DNA from 4 places in the Pseudomonas sp. DC3200b2 genome. Region 1 is predicted to be linked to each of the others. Evidence: predicted binding sites of a transcription regulator. Region 1 holds the regulator's gene; each other region holds the start of a gene.
The links. Region 1 encodes sigma-54, which starts transcription at its own class of promoters, with help from an activator protein. Its sites were predicted from a motif close to ANTGGCATNNANNTTGCTNT; they were not measured.
Positions count from the first base shown of each region.

Region 2: the regulator sigma-54 is predicted to act here: its motif matches at 3,160-3,179, upstream of glnK (P-II family nitrogen regulator).
Region 3: the regulator sigma-54 is predicted to act here: its motif matches at 2,191-2,210, upstream of nirB (nitrite reductase large subunit NirB).
Region 4: the regulator sigma-54 is predicted to act here: its motif matches at 3,094-3,113, upstream of ACP691_RS04650 (flagellar basal body rod protein FlgF).

Region 1 is NZ_JAFCTA010000001.1:352,967-357,819, reverse strand. Features, by position in the region: gene lptA (lipopolysaccharide transport periplasmic protein LptA) at 1-128, shown strand, start outside; gene lptB (LPS export ABC transporter ATP-binding protein) at 128-853, shown strand; gene ACP691_RS01770 (RNA polymerase factor sigma-54) at 980-2,494, shown strand; gene hpf (ribosome hibernation-promoting factor, HPF/YfiA family) at 2,609-2,917, shown strand; gene ptsN (PTS IIA-like nitrogen regulatory protein PtsN) at 2,925-3,389, shown strand; gene rapZ (RNase adapter RapZ) at 3,391-4,248, shown strand; gene ACP691_RS01750 (HPr family phosphocarrier protein) at 4,268-4,540, shown strand; gene ACP691_RS01745 (superoxide dismutase) at 4,632-4,853, opposite strand, start outside.
Region 2 is NZ_JAFCTA010000004.1:233,808-238,660, reverse strand. Features, by position in the region: gene ACP691_RS13765 (HAD family hydrolase) at 1-116, shown strand, start outside; gene sutA (transcriptional regulator SutA) at 172-498, opposite strand; gene ACP691_RS13755 (secondary thiamine-phosphate synthase enzyme YjbQ) at 588-1,010, opposite strand; gene ACP691_RS13750 (ammonium transporter) at 1,251-2,585, opposite strand; gene glnK (P-II family nitrogen regulator) at 2,622-2,960, opposite strand; gene ACP691_RS13740 (accessory factor UbiK family protein) at 3,376-3,660, shown strand; gene ACP691_RS13735 (LysR substrate-binding domain-containing protein) at 3,699-4,616, shown strand; gene yghX (YghX family hydrolase) at 4,620-4,853, opposite strand, start outside.
Region 3 is NZ_JAFCTA010000001.1:880,217-885,069, reverse strand. Features, by position in the region: gene nirB (nitrite reductase large subunit NirB) at 1-2,014, opposite strand, end outside; gene ACP691_RS04275 (molybdopterin-dependent oxidoreductase) at 2,309-4,853, opposite strand, start outside.
Region 4 is NZ_JAFCTA010000001.1:955,751-960,603, forward strand. Features, by position in the region: gene flgB (flagellar basal body rod protein FlgB) at 1-156, shown strand, start outside; gene flgC (flagellar basal body rod protein FlgC) at 160-603, shown strand; gene flgD (flagellar hook assembly protein FlgD) at 619-1,329, shown strand; gene flgE (flagellar hook protein FlgE) at 1,357-2,655, shown strand; gene ACP691_RS04645 (hypothetical protein) at 2,704-2,892, shown strand; gene ACP691_RS04650 (flagellar basal body rod protein FlgF) at 3,163-3,900, shown strand; gene flgG (flagellar basal-body rod protein FlgG) at 3,964-4,749, shown strand; gene flgH (flagellar basal body L-ring protein FlgH) at 4,821-4,853, shown strand, end outside.

The sequences.
Region 1 (4,853 bases):
ACGACACGGTGCGCCAGGTGGTGAACGCCGGGCGGGCCACGGGCAGCAAGCTGACCGCGCCACGCCCGCGGATCGACATGGTGATCCAGCCCAAGAAGAAAACCGACCAGCCGCAGAAGGCGCAGTAATGGCAACGTTGAAGGCCCAGCACCTGGCCAAGAGCTATAAAAGCCGGCAAGTGGTGAGAGATGTCAGCCTTTCCATCGAAAGTGGGCAGATCGTCGGCCTGCTTGGCCCCAACGGGGCGGGCAAGACCACCTGTTTCTACATGATCGTGGGCCTGGTCCAGGCAGACCAGGGCCGGGTGCTGATCGACGATCTGGACGTCAGCCACCAGCCCATGCACGGTCGCGCCAAGGCAGGCATTGGCTATCTGCCCCAGGAAGCTTCCATCTTCCGCAAGCTGTCGGTGGCCGACAACATCATGGCCATTCTGGAAACCCGCAAGGACCTCGACAGCAATGGCCGTCGCAAGGCCATGGAAAGCCTTTTGCAGGAATTCCACATCACCCATATCCGGGACAACCTCGGCATGAGCCTGTCCGGCGGCGAACGGCGGCGGGTCGAGATCGCCAGGGCACTGGCCACCGCGCCGAAATTCATCCTGCTGGACGAACCCTTCGCTGGCGTGGACCCGATATCCGTGGGTGATATCAAGCAGATCATTCATCACCTCAAGGCCAAGGGCATTGGCGTGTTGATCACCGACCACAATGTGCGGGAAACCCTCGATATCTGCGAAATCGCCTATATTGTGAACGATGGCCAATTGATTGCAGAAGGCGATTCGGCAACTATCCTGGCCAACGAGCTGGTGAAAGAGGTCTACCTGGGCCACGAGTTCCGGCTGTAAGTGTAAAGCCCCTAGGCAAAGCTCGAAGCCTCAGGCATATAATTTGCTTCAAGTCTGGGTGCTCCGCTGGGAGCACCCGTTGTGGAAGGCGCCTCGCGCCGGCAAACAAGGTGTCAAGCTCACGCCATGAAACCATCGCTTGTCCTTAAAATGGGCCAGCAACTGACGATGACGCCGCAGTTGCAACAGGCCATCCGCCTTCTCCAGCTTTCCACCTTGGACCTTCAACAGGAAATCCAGGAGGCGCTCGAGTCCAATCCGATGCTCGAACGCCAGGAAGAGGGTGACGACTTCGACAATACCGACCCGTTGGCCGACAAGGCGGAACAGTCGAATACGCAGGCGGAAAGCCCCGAACCGTCCTTCCAGGAAACCAGCTTCCAGGAAAGCGCTGACAGCGGCGCCCAAGCCAGCGAAGAAGGCGACTGGAGCGAACGCATTCCCGAAGACCTGCCCGTGGATACGGCCTGGGAAGACATCTACCAGACCAGCGCCAGTAGCCTGCCTGGGGGCGATGACGACGATTGGGACTTCACTACCCGCACCTCGGCCGGGGAAAGCCTGCAAAGCCATCTGCTCTGGCAGCTCAACCTGGTGCCGATGTCCGATAACGACCGGTTGATCGCGGTTACCCTCATCGATTGCATCAACAGCCAGGGATATCTGGAAGAAAGCCTGGAAGAACTCTGCCAAGGCTTCGATCCGGAACTGGATATCGAGCTGGATGAAGTCGAGGCCGTGCTGCATCGCATCCAGCAATTCGAGCCCGCTGGCGTGGGCGCGCGCAACCTTGGCGAATGCCTGGCCCTGCAGTTGCGCCAATTGCCGCCGAAAACCCCATGGCTTGCCGAGGCCCAGCGCCTGGTTACAGAGTTCATAGAACTGCTTGGCAGCCGGGACTATAGCCAACTGATGCGGCGGATGAAGCTCAAGGAAGATGAGCTTCGCCAGGTGATCGAGCTGGTGCAGAGCCTCAACCCACGCCCCGGCTCGCAGATCGAGAGCAGCGAACCGGAATACGTGGTGCCCGATGTGATCGTGCGCAAGGACAACGACCGCTGGCTGGTGGAACTCAACCAGGAGGCCGTGCCGCGATTGCGTGTGAACCCGCAGTATGCCGGGTTCGTGCGTCGCGCCGACAGCAGCGCGGACAACACCTTCATGCGCAATCAGTTGCAGGAGGCCCGCTGGTTCATCAAGAGCCTGCAAAGCCGCAACGAAACCCTGATGAAGGTGGCCACGCAGATCGTGGAGCACCAGCGCGGCTTCCTCGACTATGGCGACGAAGCCATGAAACCCTTGGTGCTGCACGATATCGCCGAAGCCGTGGGCATGCACGAGTCCACGATTTCCCGTGTCACCACCCAGAAGTACATGCACACCCCTCGCGGCATTTATGAGCTGAAATACTTTTTCTCCAGCCACGTCAGCACCTCGGAAGGCGGAGAATGCTCATCCACGGCCATCCGGGCGATCATCAAGAAACTGGTCGCCGCCGAAAACCAGAAAAAGCCATTGAGTGACAGCAAGATCGCTGGTTTACTGGAGGCACAGGGCATTCAGGTAGCACGCCGCACTGTCGCCAAGTACCGTGAGTCCCTCGGGATCGCGCCGTCCAGCGAACGCAAGCGGTTGATGTAGCCTGGCCAGGTGGCTGCCGGCCCTGGTCGTCGGCAACCACCGGGAATGCCACCAGCGTTTCAGTGGCAGGTTTCTCGCCTGCCTCTTTATGCACTGGCAATAAGGAGAAGCGGTATGCAAGTCAACATCAGTGGGCATCAACTGAATGTGACCGACGCCATGCGTAGCTACATGACCGAAAAGCTCGCCAAGCTGGAGCGACACTGCGACAAGATCACCAATGTGGAGGTGATCATGGAAGTGGAGAAGCAGAAACAGCGCGTCGAGGCGACCATCCGGGTTCCAAAGTGCGACGTGGTGGCCCAGGCGGAACACGAAGACATGTATGCCGCCATCGACCTTCTTACCGATAAACTCGACCGGCAATTGCTCAAATACAAGGAAAAACAGCAGAGCCACCTGCAAGGTACGGCCGCTCGCTGAGCCCCCGATGATCCGACTAGAACAGATCCTGACCCCCGGCCGTTCCCTTGTGAACGTGCCGGGCGGCAGCAAGAAACGCGTCCTCGAACAGATCGCCAGCCTGATCCATAAAGACCTACCCGATATCGGCCAGCAAGCCCTTTTCGAGGCTCTGATCGCACGGGAAAAGCTAGGGTCCACCGGCTTCGGCAATGGCATCGCCATTCCGCATTGTCGGCTCGCCAACTGCCATGAGCCGGTCAGCGCCCTTCTGCATCTGGAGTCGCCGGTAGACTTCGACGCCATCGATGGCGCGCCGGTGGACTTGATCTTCGTGCTGCTGGTTCCCCAGGCAGCCACCGATGCCCACCTCGAACTGCTGCGACAGATCGCCAGCATGCTCGACCGCCGCGAGACTCGAGACCAACTGCGTTCAGCCAAGGACAGCGAGGCGCTGTACCAGGTGGTAGTGAACGCTCAGGTCAGCGCCTGACATGCGCCTGGTCATCGTCAGCGGTCGCTCGGGTTCGGGCAAGAGTACCGCTCTCGATGTCCTCGAAGACAACGGCTTCTACTGCATCGACAACCTTCCGGCCGGCCTGCTGCCGGAGCTCGCCGAACGCGCCATCATTCATACCGAGCTGGCCCAGCCCTTGGTCGCCGTGTCCATAGACGCGCGCAACCTGCCCAGTCATCTGTCCCGCTTCCCGGAATTGCTCGATGAGGTCCGCGCCAAGCACATTCAGTGCGACGTGCTGTTCCTGGACGCAGACGAGGAAACACTGCTCAAGCGCTTTTCGGAAACCCGCCGGCGGCACCCGCTGACCAGCGCCAATCGCTCCCTCGCCGAGGCCATTCGGGTGGAAAGCGACCTGCTTGGCCCCATAGCCGACCTGGCCGACCTGAAGATAAACACCACGAGCCTGAACCTCTACCAGCTCAGGGATACGTTGAAACTGCGCCTGCTGAACAAGCCAGACGCCGGTACCGCGTTCCTCCTGGAATCGTTCGGTTTCAAGCGTGGCATGCCCATCGACGCCGACCTGGTATTCGATGTGCGCTGCCTGCCCAACCCTTACTGGAAGCCGGAGCTGCGCGAGCACTCCGGGCTGGACCAGCCGGTGATCGACTATCTGGCGGCCCAGCCGGAGGTCGAAGACATGTTCCAGGACCTTTCCAGCTACCTGCTCAAATGGCTACCCAGGTTCGCGGCAAGCAACCGAGCCTACGTGACGGTTGCCATCGGCTGCACGGGCGGGCACCATCGCTCGGTCTATCTCACCGAGCGGCTCGGCGAACTGCTGCAGCGGACCTTACGGAACGTGCAGGTGCGCCATCGAGACCTCACCTGAACCAAGGACTTGCCACGCAATGCCCGCACTCGACATTACCATCATCAACAAGCTGGGCTTGCACGCGCGCGCGGCCGCCAAGTTCGTCGGCGTCGCCGGTCGCTTTCCCTGCCAGGTTCGGGTTGGCCGTAGCTCGGCCAGCCTGGTGGACGGCAAGAGCATCATGGCGGTCATGATGCTGGCGGCCGGTAAAGGCACCCAGATTCATCTGAGCACCGAAGGCGAACAGGCCCAGGAAGCGCTGGATGCGCTCGCAGGCCTGATCAACGACAAGTTCGACGAAGGGGAGTGAAGCCGGGAGCGGTGCACCTGTAAGAACCAGCGCAGCTGGCGAAACTGCCGATTCGCTCGCTTCGCAGGCCCCTACCGATACGCCAGCGAGCTTAGAAGGCCTGCACGGCTGCCTGATAGCGCTTTTCCACTTCCGGCCAATTGACCACGTTGAAGAACGCGCCTATGTATTCAGGGCGGCGGTTCTGGTACTTCAAGTAATAGGCGTGCTCCCACACATCCAGCCCCAGGATGGGGGTATTGCCTTTCATCAAAGGGCTGTCCTGGTTGGCAGTGCTCTCGACCACCAGTTTCTTCTCCGGGGTGACGCTCAG
Region 2 (4,853 bases), on a different contig from region 1:
GCGCCGTGTGGTACAACCCCCAGGGTTTGCCCTGGAACGGCAATGCGCGGCCGGATGGCGAGATCGCTACCCTGGGCGAACTGCCCGACCTGCTGGCTGGCTGGGCAGCGCCCTAGCGACCGCGCTGCCCGCCAGGCCCATGAAGGCCGTTGGCCTGGCGGGCGAGCCGGTTCAGATCGGCCGGCTGCCGTACTTGTTGTCCGGCTTGCGGGGTGGATCGGCCACGACATTGGCTTCCACCTCCTGAATCCTGCCGCCACGGGAAAGAAACTCTTCCATGGCCTTGGCCAGGGCATCACGTTCCTTCTGCTTGGCCTCGATGCTCGGCAGCTCATCCACGCTCACCGCGGCCTTCTTGCTCTTGCCCGCGGGGGCAGGGGTGTCGCCTACCTCGCTATCGTCTTCGGCAACGTCTTCGGCGCCTGCTTCGAGGGTTTCCTCGGTATCGTCCTCGTCACCCACTTCCAGGTCGTCTTGTTCCAGATCGTCGTCGCTCATCGTCCTACCTCATGTATTGCCGGAGCAGTTGTATAAAGCCCGGCGTGCCGCCTTAGGGCACAACCGGAAGAAATACCGAGGGCGCACCCCTACCCTTCGCCGCAGAGCGTGGCGATCACGCGCCTGGGGCCGCCGTGGTCACGGTGCTCGCCCAGATACACGCCCTGCCAGGTACCCAGTGCCAGGCGCCCGGCTCGTACCGGCAAGCTGAGCTCGCAGCCCAGCAGGCTGGCCTTGAAATGCGCCGGAAGGTCGTCTTCGCCCTCGTCGTTGTGTTCGTAACCGTGCGTGCCTTGCGGTACCAGGCGGTCGAAGAACCGCTCGAAATCCCGACGCACAGCGGGGTCTGCATTTTCATTCACTGTTAGTGAAGCGGAGGTATGTTGCAACCAGATGTGCAACAAGCCAACCTGGCATTTTGCCAAGCCTGGCACGCCCGCTACTATTTCCTCGGTTACCAGGTGAAAGCCCCGAGGCCGTGCCGCCAAGGTGATGGTCGTCTGCTGCCACATGGGGCATTCTCCACGGAGTCGGGCGCATTCTAGCGCGCTCGAAGAAAAAGCAAAGTCCTGTATCAGTGCCGGCTTTTCCTACAAAGAGGTTGAAGGGCCAAGGCTATCTGGAATGATGTCGCCAGCATTTTCCGGCCGCTTGAAGCAGTGACAAATCGTGAATAAAAAAATGCCCGGAAAACCGGGCATTTTTTCGCGAACGGAAGCGCAATCCGTTCAGCTTGCCTGCATGATCAGGCCTTACAGGTTGTAGCCGCGCTCGTTGTGCAGGGAAAGGTCCAGGCCTACGGCTTCTTCTTCTTCGGAGGCGCGCAGCCCCATGAGCAGATCCAGCACCTTGAGAATCACGAAGGTTGCAATGGCGGTGTAGATCACCGTGAAACCTACGCCTTTGGCCTGCACCCACAGCTGGGCGCCAATGTCTTCCACGGTTCCGAAACCGCCCATGGCAGGCGCGGCGAATATGCCGGTCAGCAGTGCGCCGATGATGCCGCCGACACCATGGACCCCGAACGCGTCCAGCGAATCGTCATAGCCAAGCTTGCGCTTGAGGGTAGTGGCGCTGAAGAAGCAGAGGACACCAGCGGCCAGGCCAATGATCAGCGCCCCCATGGGGCCGACGGTCCCGGCTGCGGGAGTGATGGCTACCAGACCGGCGACGACTCCGGAAGCAATGCCCAGGGCGCTTGGCTTGCCGTGGAAAATCCATTCGGCGAACATCCAGCCCAGCGCCGCGGCGCCGGTGGCGACCTGAGTCACAAGCATGGCCATGCCGGCGGTACCGTTGGCGGCCGCCGCGGAGCCCGCGTTGAAGCCGAACCAGCCTACCCACAGCATTGCCGCGCCTACCAAGGTGTAGCCCAGGTTATGCGGCGCCATTGGGGTGGTGGGGTAGCCTTTGCGCTTACCGAGCACCAGGCAGGTCACCAGGCCGGCGATACCCGCGTTGATGTGCACCACGGTACCACCGGCGAAATCCAGCACGCCCCAGTCCCACATCAGGCCACCGTTGCCACTCCATACCATGTGGGCGATCGGCGCGTAGACGAGGGTGAACCAGACGCCCATGAACACCAGCATCGCGGAGAACTTCATGCGCTCAGCGAAGGCCCCTACGATCAGGGCAGGAGTGATGATGGCGAAGGTCATCTGGAAGGTGATGAATACGGCTTCAGGGAACAAGGCCGTGGCGGAGGTCAGGCTGGCCGGGGTGACACCTGCCAGGAAGGCCTTGCCCATGCCGCCGACGAAGGAGTTGAGGTTAACGACACCCTGTTCCATACCGGTTGTGTCGAATGCCATGCTGTAGCCGTAGATGAACCAGAGCACGGTGATCAGCCCCGTGATCGCGAAACACTGCATCATCACCGACAGCACGTTCTTGGAGCGCACCATGCCTCCGTAGAACAGGGCCAGGCCCGGAATGGTCATGAACAGGACCAGCGCGGTGGAGGTAAGCATCCAGGCGGTATCGCCGGAGTTGAGCACAGGCGCCGCCGCCTCGTCAGCCAGGGCCAGGCCCGGCATTACGACAGACAACAGGGCGCCTAGCCCTGCGAATTGACGCAGAGTCATATTGTTTACTCCTGGGGCTTTTTTTAGGGGTTCGGCTTAGATCGCGTCGGTATCGGTTTCGCCGGTACGAATGCGGATCGCCTGTTCCAGATTGACGACGAAAATCTTGCCGTCACCGATCTTGCCGGTGTTGGCAGCCTTGGTGATGGCCTCGATCACGCGGTCCAGGTCCTTGTCGTCGATGGCGACGTCGATCTTCACCTTCGGCAGAAAATCCACCACGTATTCAGCGCCACGGTACAGCTCGGTGTGACCCTTCTGCCGACCGAAGCCTTTGACTTCAGTGACGGTAATGCCCTGCACGCCGATTTCCGACAGCGACTCGCGCACGTCGTCCAGCTTGAACGGCTTGATGATGGCAGTGACTAGCTTCATGAAACTCTCTCCCGAATTGGTGGACTTGCCCCAGGAAAACAAACCCAGCTCAAGTCTATGCGCAGTGTTCGGCTTTGTAACGCGTCGCCGGCCTGGCCCTGGCCGCGCCGCGAACACCGTTGCTGACGAACACCCCCTGCTCCGCCTGCGCACTGCGTTCGCCTGTCTGGTCGCCATCAGTGCATGGGTCGCCTGGCTTCAAGCAGAAACCTTGCCACTTCTGGCCAACCCCCGGATTTCGCCTCTGTCGTAGTGCTTGATGGCAAAAAGAAATCGCTGGCTCATGACAGCCGCACAGCATTGGTGCGGCGCCCTACCAGGTGGCGCCCAACAAGTGTGCGTGGCTGCGACGCCCGGCAGCTACCGACACGCGTGGTACACTTGCAGGCAGTCGCCCCCTTTGGAACCGCCTTCCATGCTCCCGCCCAAAGCTTTTCTCGATGCCTTGACCGACCAAGCCAGCCGTCTGCTGGGGGGTGATGCACTGCCGCCTCGGCAGGAGTTCGAAAACCAGTTTCGGACACTGCTGCAAGGCGCTTTCTCGCGCCTCGACCTGGTCAGCCGGGAAGAATTCGATACGCAGATGGCAGTACTGGCCCGTACACGGGCCAAGGTTGACGCGCTGGAAGCCAGGCTGGGCGAGCTGGAAGCGCGCCTGGCGTCCGGAGAGGTCTTGCCAGCGGCACCTGACCAGGCTTGATCTGACCGCCTTCCGTCACTGCCGGGTACCCGTCGCCAATGAACCGCAATGAACTGCGCAAGGCCGATATAAACCTGATGGTGGTGTTCGAAGCTCTGATGCTCGAACGCAACGTTACCCGTGTCGCGGAAAAGCTGTTTCTGGGCCAGCCTACGATCAGCGCGGCACTCAATCGCCTCAGGGCATTGTTCAACGATCCGTTGTTCATTCGGGTCGGCCACCGTATGGAGCCCACCGCTCGTGCCGAAGAGTTGATCAGGCACTTGTCACCCGCGCTGGATGCAATGTCGGTTGCCTTGAGCCTCAGCCACGACTTCGATCCGGGCACCAGCAAGATGACCTTCCGCATCGGTTTGTCCGATGACGTGGAGTTCGGCCTGCTGCCTCCTCTGTTGCGGGCGCTGCGCCAGGAAGCGCCGGATGTCGTGGTGGTGGTGCAGCATGTGGATTATTGGCGCATCCCGGACCTGCTCGCGGCCGGCGATATCACGGTAGGCATCAGCCAGACCCGCGGCCTGCCCGCCAACGCCAAGCGCAAGCTGCTGCGCAGGATGCATGCCCGGGTGCTGCGGGCGGACAAGGCGAACAGCCCATTGACGCTGGACGAATACTGCAGCCGCCCCCATGTGGTGGTATCTCATACTGCCAATACCCGGGGCATCGCCGATGAATGGCTGGATGAGATAGGCCGTACCCGCAAGGTAGTGCTTTCGGTGCCTCAATTCAGTTCATTGCCCGCCATACTGGCAGGCACGGACCTGCTTGCCGGCTGTCCGGATTACGCCGCCACCGCCATGGAAGCCTGGGGCACGCTGCATGCCGAACCCCTGCCCTTCGACACTCCGGCATTGGAGCTCTCGATGGTGTGGCTCAGCATCACCGACACCGACCCGGCCGAACGCTGGCTGCGCTCACGCCTGGAACAACATATGGGTGACGGCGGCCTCAAGGCGTAAGCGTCAGGCAAGGTATCGCTTGAACCACGCCAGCGTCCGATCCCAGGCGAGCTTGGCGGCCGCTTCGTCGTAGCGTGGCGTGGAATCATTATGGAAGCCGTGGTTCACCCCGGGATAAATATGAGCTTCATACGTTTTCCCCGCTGCCTTCAGGGCTTGCTCGTAAGCCGGCCACCCCTCGTTAATGGCGGTATCCAGTTCGGCGTAGTGCAGTAGCAGGGGCGCCTGGATACGCGG
Region 3 (4,853 bases), 530 kb from region 1:
CCTTGTAGCGATCCTCGATGAGCAGCGCCATGGCGACGCTGTCCTGCACGCCGTAGCGGCACCAGGTGCTGCCTACGCAGGATTTGACCGTGCGCGTGGACTTGCCGTAGGCATGCCCTGTTTCGAAGCCAGCGTCGATCAGCTCTGCCCAGATGTCAGGCAGTTCGTGAAGCTGGGCGCCGAAGAGGTCGATGCGCTGCCCCCCGGTGATCTTGGTATAGAGATCGTATTTCTTGGCCACCGCGCCGATGGCGATAAGCTTGTCCGGGGTAATCTCGCCACCGGGAATACGGGGCACCACTGAATAGGTACCGTTCTTCTGCATATTGGCCATGAAGGTATCGTTGGTGTCCTGCAGCGGCACCAGCGAAGGCTCCATGATGGGCCGGTTCCAGCAGGAGGCCAGGATAGAGCCCACCGTGGGCTTGCACACATCACACCCAAGGCTGCCGCGGCCATGGCGGGCATGCAGCGCCTCGAAGCTCTCGATACCTTCTACCCGCACCATGGCGTAAAGCTCCTGGCGAGTGTAAGGGAAGTGCTCGCACAGGCTCTTGTCCACGGCGACCCCGCGGGCGCTGAGTTCATGCTCGAACACCTGCTTGAGCAAGCCGGCGCAACCGCCGCAGCCAGTGCCTGCCTTGGTCTGGCACTTGAGCGCGCCAAGGTCGCCACAGCCCCCGTCGATGGCAGCGCAAATGGCGCCCTTGCTCACGTTGTGACACGAGCATACGGTCGCGGTGGCAGGCAAGGCATCGGCACCCAGCAGCGGTGCCGCTTCGCCCCGGGGCAGGATCAGGCTGGCAGGGTCGGCCGGCAATGGCAGGCCATTCTGGGCGTACTGCAGCAAGGTGTCGTAATAGCTGTTGTCGCCGACCAATACGGCGCCGAGCACCTTTGTGCCGCTGGCATCCACTACCAGACGACGATAGCTGGCGGTGGCCTCGTCGATGAAGCGGTAGCTGCGAGCTCCTGGAGTAGCTGCGTGTGCGTCGCCGATGGAGCCCACGTCGACCCCCAGCAGCTTGAGCTTGGTGGACATGTCCGCGCCGCTGAAGCTGCCGCTTGCGGTTTCGGTCAACAGGCCGGCCAGGTTGCGCGCCATGGTGTAGCCAGGGGCGACCAGGCCGAACACCATGCCGCCCCAGGCGGCGCACTCGCCGATGGCGAAGATGGCTGGATCACTGGTGCGGCAGTCACTGTCGATCACTACCCCGCCCCGGGGCCCGATCTCCAGGCCGCACGCCCGCGCCAAGGCGTCCTGAGGCCGGATACCGGCGGAAAAAACGATCAGGTCGGTTTCCAGGCATTCGCCGCCGTCGAAGTTCATCCGGTAGCGATAGGCCTCTCCGGCTTCCACGCACTGGGTAGCGCGAGAAAGATGTACGCCTACCCCGAGGGCTTCGATCCGCGCGCGCAAGGCAGCCCCGCCTTCGGCATCCAGTTGCACTGGCATCAGTCGCGGCGCGAACTCCACCACATGCGCTTCGAGCCCAAGTGACTTCAATGCATTGGCCGCCTCCAGTCCCAGCAATCCACCGCCAACCACCACGCCTCGCCGCGCGTTGCAGGCAGCCGCGCGGATGCGGTGGAGGTCACCCAAGGTTCGGTACACCAGACGGGCGTCACCCTCGCAGCCGGCAATGGGCGGCACAAAGGGGTAAGAGCCCGTGGCCAGCACCAGGCGGTCATAGTGGTACCGGCCCTTGTCAGTGATCACGGCACGATGCACCCGGTCGATCTCGAGCACCGTCTCGCCGTGGTGGGCCTGAATGCTGTTGTCCCGGTAGAAGCTCTCGCCATTCATGGCCAGGGTTTCGGCATCCTTGCCGGTGAAGTATTCGGACAGGTGCACCCGGTCGTAGGCGCGCTGGGGCTCTTCGCCAAAGACATGGACGTCGAAGCGCGCGGTGGCGCCATGCTGTACCAACTGTTCAAGCAGATGGTGGCCAACCATGCCGTTTCCGACGACGATCAGTTGTTCACGCGGCGTGTGGGTCAAGATCGAGTTCATAGGCTGCCTCGCTTGGCTAAAAACAGAAAGGCGCCTGGAGCCCAAGAGAGCTCCAGGCGCCTTTGCCTGGTATTCACGGTATGTGTTGTAAGGGAGCCGCGTTGCTCACCACCGCCATGCCGGTCGGCTTTGACCGCATGACACCCGGGCGCTGCGCCGGGTTTGTTGATACCGACTTTGCAACGCCTGTGCCAATCCATAACCAGTTGATTTAACTGGTTTTCTATAAACTTTAGGTAGTCTTGGATGACCCAAGGCGGTGCATGGACATTCAACAGTCCCGGTTATAGGGCATCAATAAACGTCTCGCAGATAGCGATGTTCGCGCCCCAGCGCGCTTAGGTAATCGTCGGCCCGGGCCGCGCTCAACCCCCCGAATCGCTGAATCACCTCTCGCAGGGCCGCATGCACGTCCTTGGCCATGCGCTGGGCATCGCCGCATACATAGAAGCTGGCGCCCTCCTCCAACCACTGCCACAGGCGCGCGCCCTGCTCCAGCAAGCGGTGTTGCACATACACTTTCTCGTCCTGGTCGCGGGAAAACGCGGTATCCAGACGAGTCAAGTGCCCGCTGCGCAGCCAGCCTTCCAGTTCTTCCCGGTAGTAGAAATCGGTGGCGCGGTACTGCTCGCCGAACACCAGCCAGTTACGGCCCTCGGCTCCTTGGGCCTGACGCTCGTGGAGAAAACCGCGGAAAGGGGCCACGCCAGTGCCTGGCCCTACCATGATCACGGGGGTGTCAGGATCTTCGGGGATATGAAAGCGCGCCGATGGCTGAATGAACAGCCGCACCTGGCTGGCGCTGGCGCGGTCCGCCAGGTAGCCCGAGGCAACCCCATGGCGGGGCTGCTGGCCATACCGGTAGCGCACCGTGGACACAGTGATCTGGACTTCGTCCGGAGTATGCGCGGCGCTGGAACTGATGGAGTAGAGCCGAGGCTGCAAGGGCTGGAGCAGCGGCCGCAGCTCCTCGACGCCAGGGCGCAGGTTGTAGGCCTGCAGGAGATCCACCAATTGACGGCCCCACAGCCAGCCCTGCAGTTCGGTCTTGTTCTCGGGCGCCAGCAGCCGTTGCAGGTGTAAATCCCCGCTGGCGCTGGCCACCCAGGCCAGCCATTGCGGGGTGACCCGGCTGATATCCAGATGCAAGCGCAACGCCTCGGCCAGGGGCAGCGAACCCTGCTCCAGGTCCCAGCTTGCCTGGCCATCCAGCCCTAGGCTGATGAGGAACTCCGCCACCAGCGCGGGGCAATTTTCCGGCCAGATGCCAAGGGCATCTCCGGCTTTATAGGTGAGGCCCGAGCCACTGAGGTCAAACACCAGCTGCCGAGTTTCCTTGGTCGCCCCCGGGCCGCTGAGCAGCCGGTTGTGCAACAGGCGCGTGCTCAGAGGGTTACAACGGTCATAGCCTGCTTGTCGGGGTTGCTCGGCGATCGGCACGGGCATCGTCAGGGGCAACTCCAAGGCCAGGGCCTGGCATAGCTGGCGCAGCCACTGCCCCGATCCGGCGCTGTCGCCACCATGGCAGTCCTGCCGGGGCACCAGCGCGGTGGCACCCAAGGCTTGCAGTTGTCCGTCCAGGCGTCGTCCAAAGCCGCAAAAGGCGTCGTAACTGGGATCACCCAAGGCCAGCACGGCATAACGAAGGTTGGCCAACGCTTCTTCATTCTGCAGCGCGGCCCAGAAGCTCGCGGCGTTATCCGGCGCCTCGCCGTCGCCGAAGGTGCTGGTCACCAGCAGGGCGAGGCTGGCCTGGCGCAAATGCGCCGGAGTCACCTCATGCAATCCTTTGAGCTGCAAAGGCAGGCCTTGTTGCGTCAGCTGAGCGCCGAGGCGCTCGGCCAGCGCCTGAGCCGTGCCCGTCTGGGAACCCCACAGCAGCAAGGGTTGACCTTCAACAGGCGCCACCTCCGCTTCGCCCAGCCGCTGTGCCGGCGGCCCCACACGCTCCAGGCGCACCGCCGCGAACTTGAACGCCGGTTGCAGCGAGTCCGCGTCCACAGCGTCCTGGGTCAGGGCATTGACAGCCAGGCCTTCGCCATGGACATCGCTCCAGTGGAAGGGCGCGAAACAGTTGCCCGGACGTACTCGGTCAGAGACCAGAGCCGGTAGCTCGGCCTGGCCGCGGCGGGTCGACAGACGCACACGGTCGCCCTGCGCGATGCCTAGGGCCACCGCATCCTCGGGATGGATTTCAACGAAGGGCCCGGGGTTGAGGCGATTCAGGGCCGGGACCTTGCCGGTCTTCGTCAGGGTGTGCCACTGATGCTGCAGGCGCCCGGTGTTGAGTACCCAGGGAAACGCTTGGTCAGGGCGCTCCACGGATGGCAAGTGTGGTCGTGCCAGGAAACGCGCCCGCCCGGTGGGCGTCGGGAAGCGCAGGCCCTCAGGGTCCAGATAACGGATAGGGTTGCGCCGGATGCCGGTTGACTGTACCGGCCACTGCACAGGGCCCTGGCGCAACTGCTCATAGTCAGTGCACCCCAGATCGTAGCCGGTCTGCGGGTTGGCGAAGCCGCGGATTTCCTCGAACACCTCGGCGGCGTTGGCGTAGCTGAAGTGAGCGCCATAGCCCATGGCGCAGGCCACCCGGGCGATCAGTTGCCAGTCCGCCAGGGCGTCGCCGGGGGCTGTTACCGCCTGCGCCGCCAGGGTAAGGTTGCGCTCGGAGTTCACCATCACCCCGTCGGCCTCGGCCCAGAGCGCGCCAGGCAGCAGAATATCGGCATAGGCGTTGGTTTCGGTATCGAGGAAAGCGTCCTGGCTGATGACCAGCTCAGCGGCTTTGAGGCCTTCGATCACCCGGTTGCGGTTGGCGACACTGGCTACAGGGTTGGTA
Region 4 (4,853 bases), 600 kb from region 1:
TACCGGATCCCAAGCCAGCCCTCCCTGGACCAGAACACTGTGGACGCTCAGATCGAGCAGGCGAACTACGCCAAGAACGGTGTGGACTTCCAGGCCAGCTTCACCTTGCTGAACAACAAATTCAAGGGCCTGGTCACGGCCATCAAAGGAGAGTAATCCATGTCTCTGTCCAGCGTATTCAACATCGCCGGTACTGGCATGAGCGCGCAGACCACTCGTCTCAACAGCACCGCCAGCAACATCGCCAACGCCGAAACCGTATCGTCCAGCATCGACCAGACCTACCGCGCGCGTCATCCGGTGTTCGCCACCGTGCTGGCCGACCAGGCCGGCGCCTCGGGCGGTTCGCTGTTCGAAGACCAGGGCGTGGCGGGGCAGGGGGTGCAGGTGACCGGCATCGTCGAAGACCAGAGCAACCTTGAAGCGCGTTACGAACCGAACAACCCGGCGGCGAACCAGGACGGGTACGTGTACTACCCCAACGTGAACGTCGTTGAGGAAATGGCAGACATGATTTCAGCGAGCCGCTCGTTCCAGGTGAACGCGGAAATCATGAACACCGCCAAGACCATGATGCAGAAAGTACTGACGCTGGGTCAGTAAGCCAAGGGATAAACCATGACTACCACTACTGATAGCACCAGCTCGTCGATACTTTCGCAATATGCGGTTTCGAATGCGAGCAAGACAACTTCCTCCAGCAGCTCGAGTTCGACTTCGAGCACGGAAACCATGGGCAAGGACACCTTCCTGCAGTTGCTCGTAACGCAGATGAAGAACCAGAACCCGCTGGACCCGCAGGACAACTCCGAGTTCGTGGCGCAGCTGGCCCAGTTCAGTAGCGTCGAGGGCATCAATAACCTCAACGATACGGTTACCACCCTGGCCGGCAACTACACCTCGAGCCAGGCACTGCAGGCTTCGGCCCTGGTCGGGCACTCGGTGCTTGCCCAGACCGGCAGCGCGGTAGTGAACACCACCAGCGGCATCACCGGGCAGTTCGACCTGGCCTCGGCCAGCACCGACGCTACCGTGAAGGTGTATGACGCCAGCGGCAACCTGGTGAAGAACATCGACCTGGGGTCCCAGGCCGCGGGCACCGTAAGCTTCCCGTGGGATGGTACCGATAATGAAGGCACCGTCCTTTCGTCGGGCACTTATAAATTTGTGGCCAGTGCCACGGTAGATGGCAGCGAAGTTGCACAAACGACGTATCTGCCAGCGACCGTCACAAGTGTGACGGTAGGCAGTACAACGGGTGACATGACCCTTAAGTTAGCCGACGGCTCGAGCGTAGCGCTGTCGAAAGTCAAAACCATCGGATCGTAAGCCGGCTTATCGGCACTGGAGTAGATTATGTCGTTCAATACCGGCCTGAGCGGTCTCAACGCGGCCAACACTGCACTTAACGTCACCGGCAACAACATCGCCAACGTTGCCACCACTGGCTTCAAGAAGTCGCGCGCCGAGTTCGGTGACGTCTACGCCAACTCGCTGTTCCTGGGCAGCTCCAAGAACGGCGTAGGTTCCGGCGTTGCCACCGCCGCCGTTTCCCAGCAGTTCACCCAGGGCACCATCAGCAGCACCGGCGCCAGCCTCGACATGGCCATCAACGGCAATGGTTTCTTCGTGGTCAGCGACAACGGCAACAAGGTCTACACCCGTGCCGGTGCGTTCGGCACCGACAACGCTGGCAACATCGTGGATGCCAGCGGCAACAAGCTGATGGGCTACGGTACCGACTCCGATGGCAATGTCATCGACGGCGTGCTGACCACTCTCAAGGTCGACACCTCCTCGCTGGCTCCGAAGGCCACCGAAACCGTCACCGAAACCATGAACGTCAACTCCAGCGACAGCGTACCCACGGTGACCCCGTTCGATGCCACGGACACCAACAGCTACAACTACACCTGGAGTACCGACATCTACGACAGTCAGGGTAACTCCCATACCATGACCCAGTACTTCGTGAAGAACGACACCAATGACTGGACCATGTACGCCACCATCGATGGCGTGAACCCGAACGACCCGACGTCGACGACACCGTACAGTGCCGACTTCACCTTCAACTCTGATGGCAGCCTGGCCAGCACCACCAGCAGCGACTTCACCGTTGATTCGACCGGCAAGCTGACCCTGACCAACTGGACCCCGGCAGCCAAGAACGCCAGTGGCGTCATGGCCAGCAACGGTTCGACCGCGGCTACCGGTGGCGTGACCTTGAACATGGCGAACACTACGTCCTACAACACCACGTCGGCGGTGACCGCCAAGTCTCAGGACGGCTATGCCACGGGTAACCTGTCGGCGCTGTCCATCGACAGTGAAGGCAACATCTTCGGTACCTACAGCAACGGCCAGTCCAAGACGGTCGGCCAGGTGGCCTTGGCCAACTTCGCCAACGTCCAGGGCCTGACCCCTAACGGCAGCACTGGCTGGCGCGAGTCGTCCGCTTCCGGTGTGCCGGTGGTAGGCGCGCCCAACAGCGGCACCATGGGAACCCTGACGGCGGGCTCGCTGGAGGATTCCAACGTGGACCTGACCAGCGAACTGGTGAACTTGATCAAGGCGCAGAGCAACTACCAGGCGAACGCCAAGACCATTTCCACCGAAAGCACCATCATGCAAACCATCATCCAAATGACCTGATGCATCCGGGGCGGCGCAAGGAGCCGCCGCCCTGGCCCTGGAGCCGCCATGAAAAAGGTTGTACATCTGTTGATGATTTTCTTGACCGCCACCGGCGGGCTCGCCGAAGGCGCGCCGGCTCCATGGTACAAGTATCAGAGCCTGAAAACCGGTCAGTTCGTTTGTGTGCAGAACGACCCTGGCGAGGCCTTCCAGCGCTTCGCCGGGCCGTTCCACAATGCAGGTTGCCGTCCCTAGTCTGACTCCACGGCGACTTTCGGCTGACAGCAGCGCCCGCTGCTTTAACGCCTGTTTCGCCGCTTCGCCGTCAACAAATACAGGTCGCCCTCTTGCCATTACCGGCAAGGGGCCGCCGAAATCTCGGCGCACCGTGCCCGTCGGAATCTCGACACTCCTCTGAAACCCCCATCCTAGAGCCTTTTCATCAGGTTTTTAAAACTTGGCCCGGGCTTTGCTATATCCCTGGTACTCAGCGATTCAGCGGCGCAAGCCGCCAAGGAGACGACCATGGATAAAATGCTTTATGTGGCCATGACCGGTGCCAGCCAGAACGCCTTGGCCCAGAAGGCTCACGCCAACAACCTTGCGAACGTATCTACCAACGGTTTCCAGCGAGACTTGGAACAGGCGCGTTCCATGCCGGTGTTCGGCGATACCTTGCCGTCCCGCGCCTATGCCATGACCGAACGCCCGGCCACCGACCTCAGTGCCGGCCCTATGGTGCAGACCGGTCGCGACCTGGATGTGGCCGTAGGTGGCGAGGGTTGGATCGCCGTGCTGGCCCCGGATGGCTCCGAGGCTTATACCAAAAGCGCCAGCCTGAACGTGGACGCTCTGGGCGTGCTGCGCACCAGCACCGGCATGGCCGTGCTGGGCAATGGCGGGCCGATCGCCGTGCCGCCGCAGGAGCAGATCGAGATCGGCCAGGACGGGACCATCAGCATCCGCTCCCTCGGCCAGGCGCCTTCGGTCATGGCTACCGTGGACCGCATCAAGACGGTAAACCCCAAGGCGGCTGACCTTACCAAAGGCACCGATGGCCTGATCCATACCAAGAGCGGTGAGCCCGCCGCGGTCGACGGCGCCGTTCAGCTGACCTCGGGCTTCCTGCAGGGCAGCAACGTGAATGCCGTGGAGGAAATGACCCAAGTGATGGCGCTTTCCAAGCAGTTCGAGATGCACATCAAAATGATGACGACCGCCAAGGAAGCCGATGAGGCGATGGCACGCGTCCTGCAAATGTAATGGTAACCCACACCTTTATTGACACTACAGGCACCGCGCCGTCGGCACCCTAAGGAGAACACCATGCTTCCAGCACTTTATGTCAGTAAAACCGGCCTGGCTGCTCAGGACACCAACCTGACCACCATTTCCAACAACTTGGCCAACGTTTCCACCACCGGCTTCAAGAAAGACCGTGCTGAGTTCCAGGATCTGCTGTACCAGGTAAAACGTCAGCCAGGCGCGGCTTCGACCCAGGACAGCGAGCTGCCCTCGGGCCTGCAGGTCGGTACCGGTGTGCGCATTGTCGGCACCCAGAAGAACTTCACCGCCGGTAGCTTGCAGACCACTGACCAGCCTCTGGACATGGCCATCAACGGCCGTGGTTTCTTCCAAGTGATGCAGCCGGACGGCACCATCTCGTACACCCGTGACGGCACCTTCCACCTGAACTCGGACGGTCAGATCGTCACCGCCAACGGCCTGGCAGTGCAACCGGCTATCACCGTGCCGGCCGAAGCGCAGACCTTCACCGTGGGCACCGACGGTACCGTTTCCATCACCACCACCGGCAGCGCCACCGCCCAGGTAATCGGCAACATCCAGACCGCGGACTTCATCAACCCGGCCGGCCTGCAGTCCATCGGCGGCAACCTGTACCTGGAAACCGCTGCCAGCGGTGCGCCCAACGTGGGTACGCCTGGCCTGAACGGCTTCGGTACCGTGCTGCAGAACACCCTGGAAAACTCCAACGTGAGCACCGTGGAAGAGCTGGTGAACATGATCACCACCCAGCGCGCTTACGAGATGAACTCCAAGGTGATCTCCACCGCGGACCAGATGCTGCAGAACCTGACCCAGAACCTGTAATCGCACAACGCCGCACCCCTAATCGCTTGCTCAAACGCCTGAAGGATCAGTTACACCGTGAGGTTGGAGTCATGAATCGTCGTCTGTCTGCTGTGCTGTTGTTG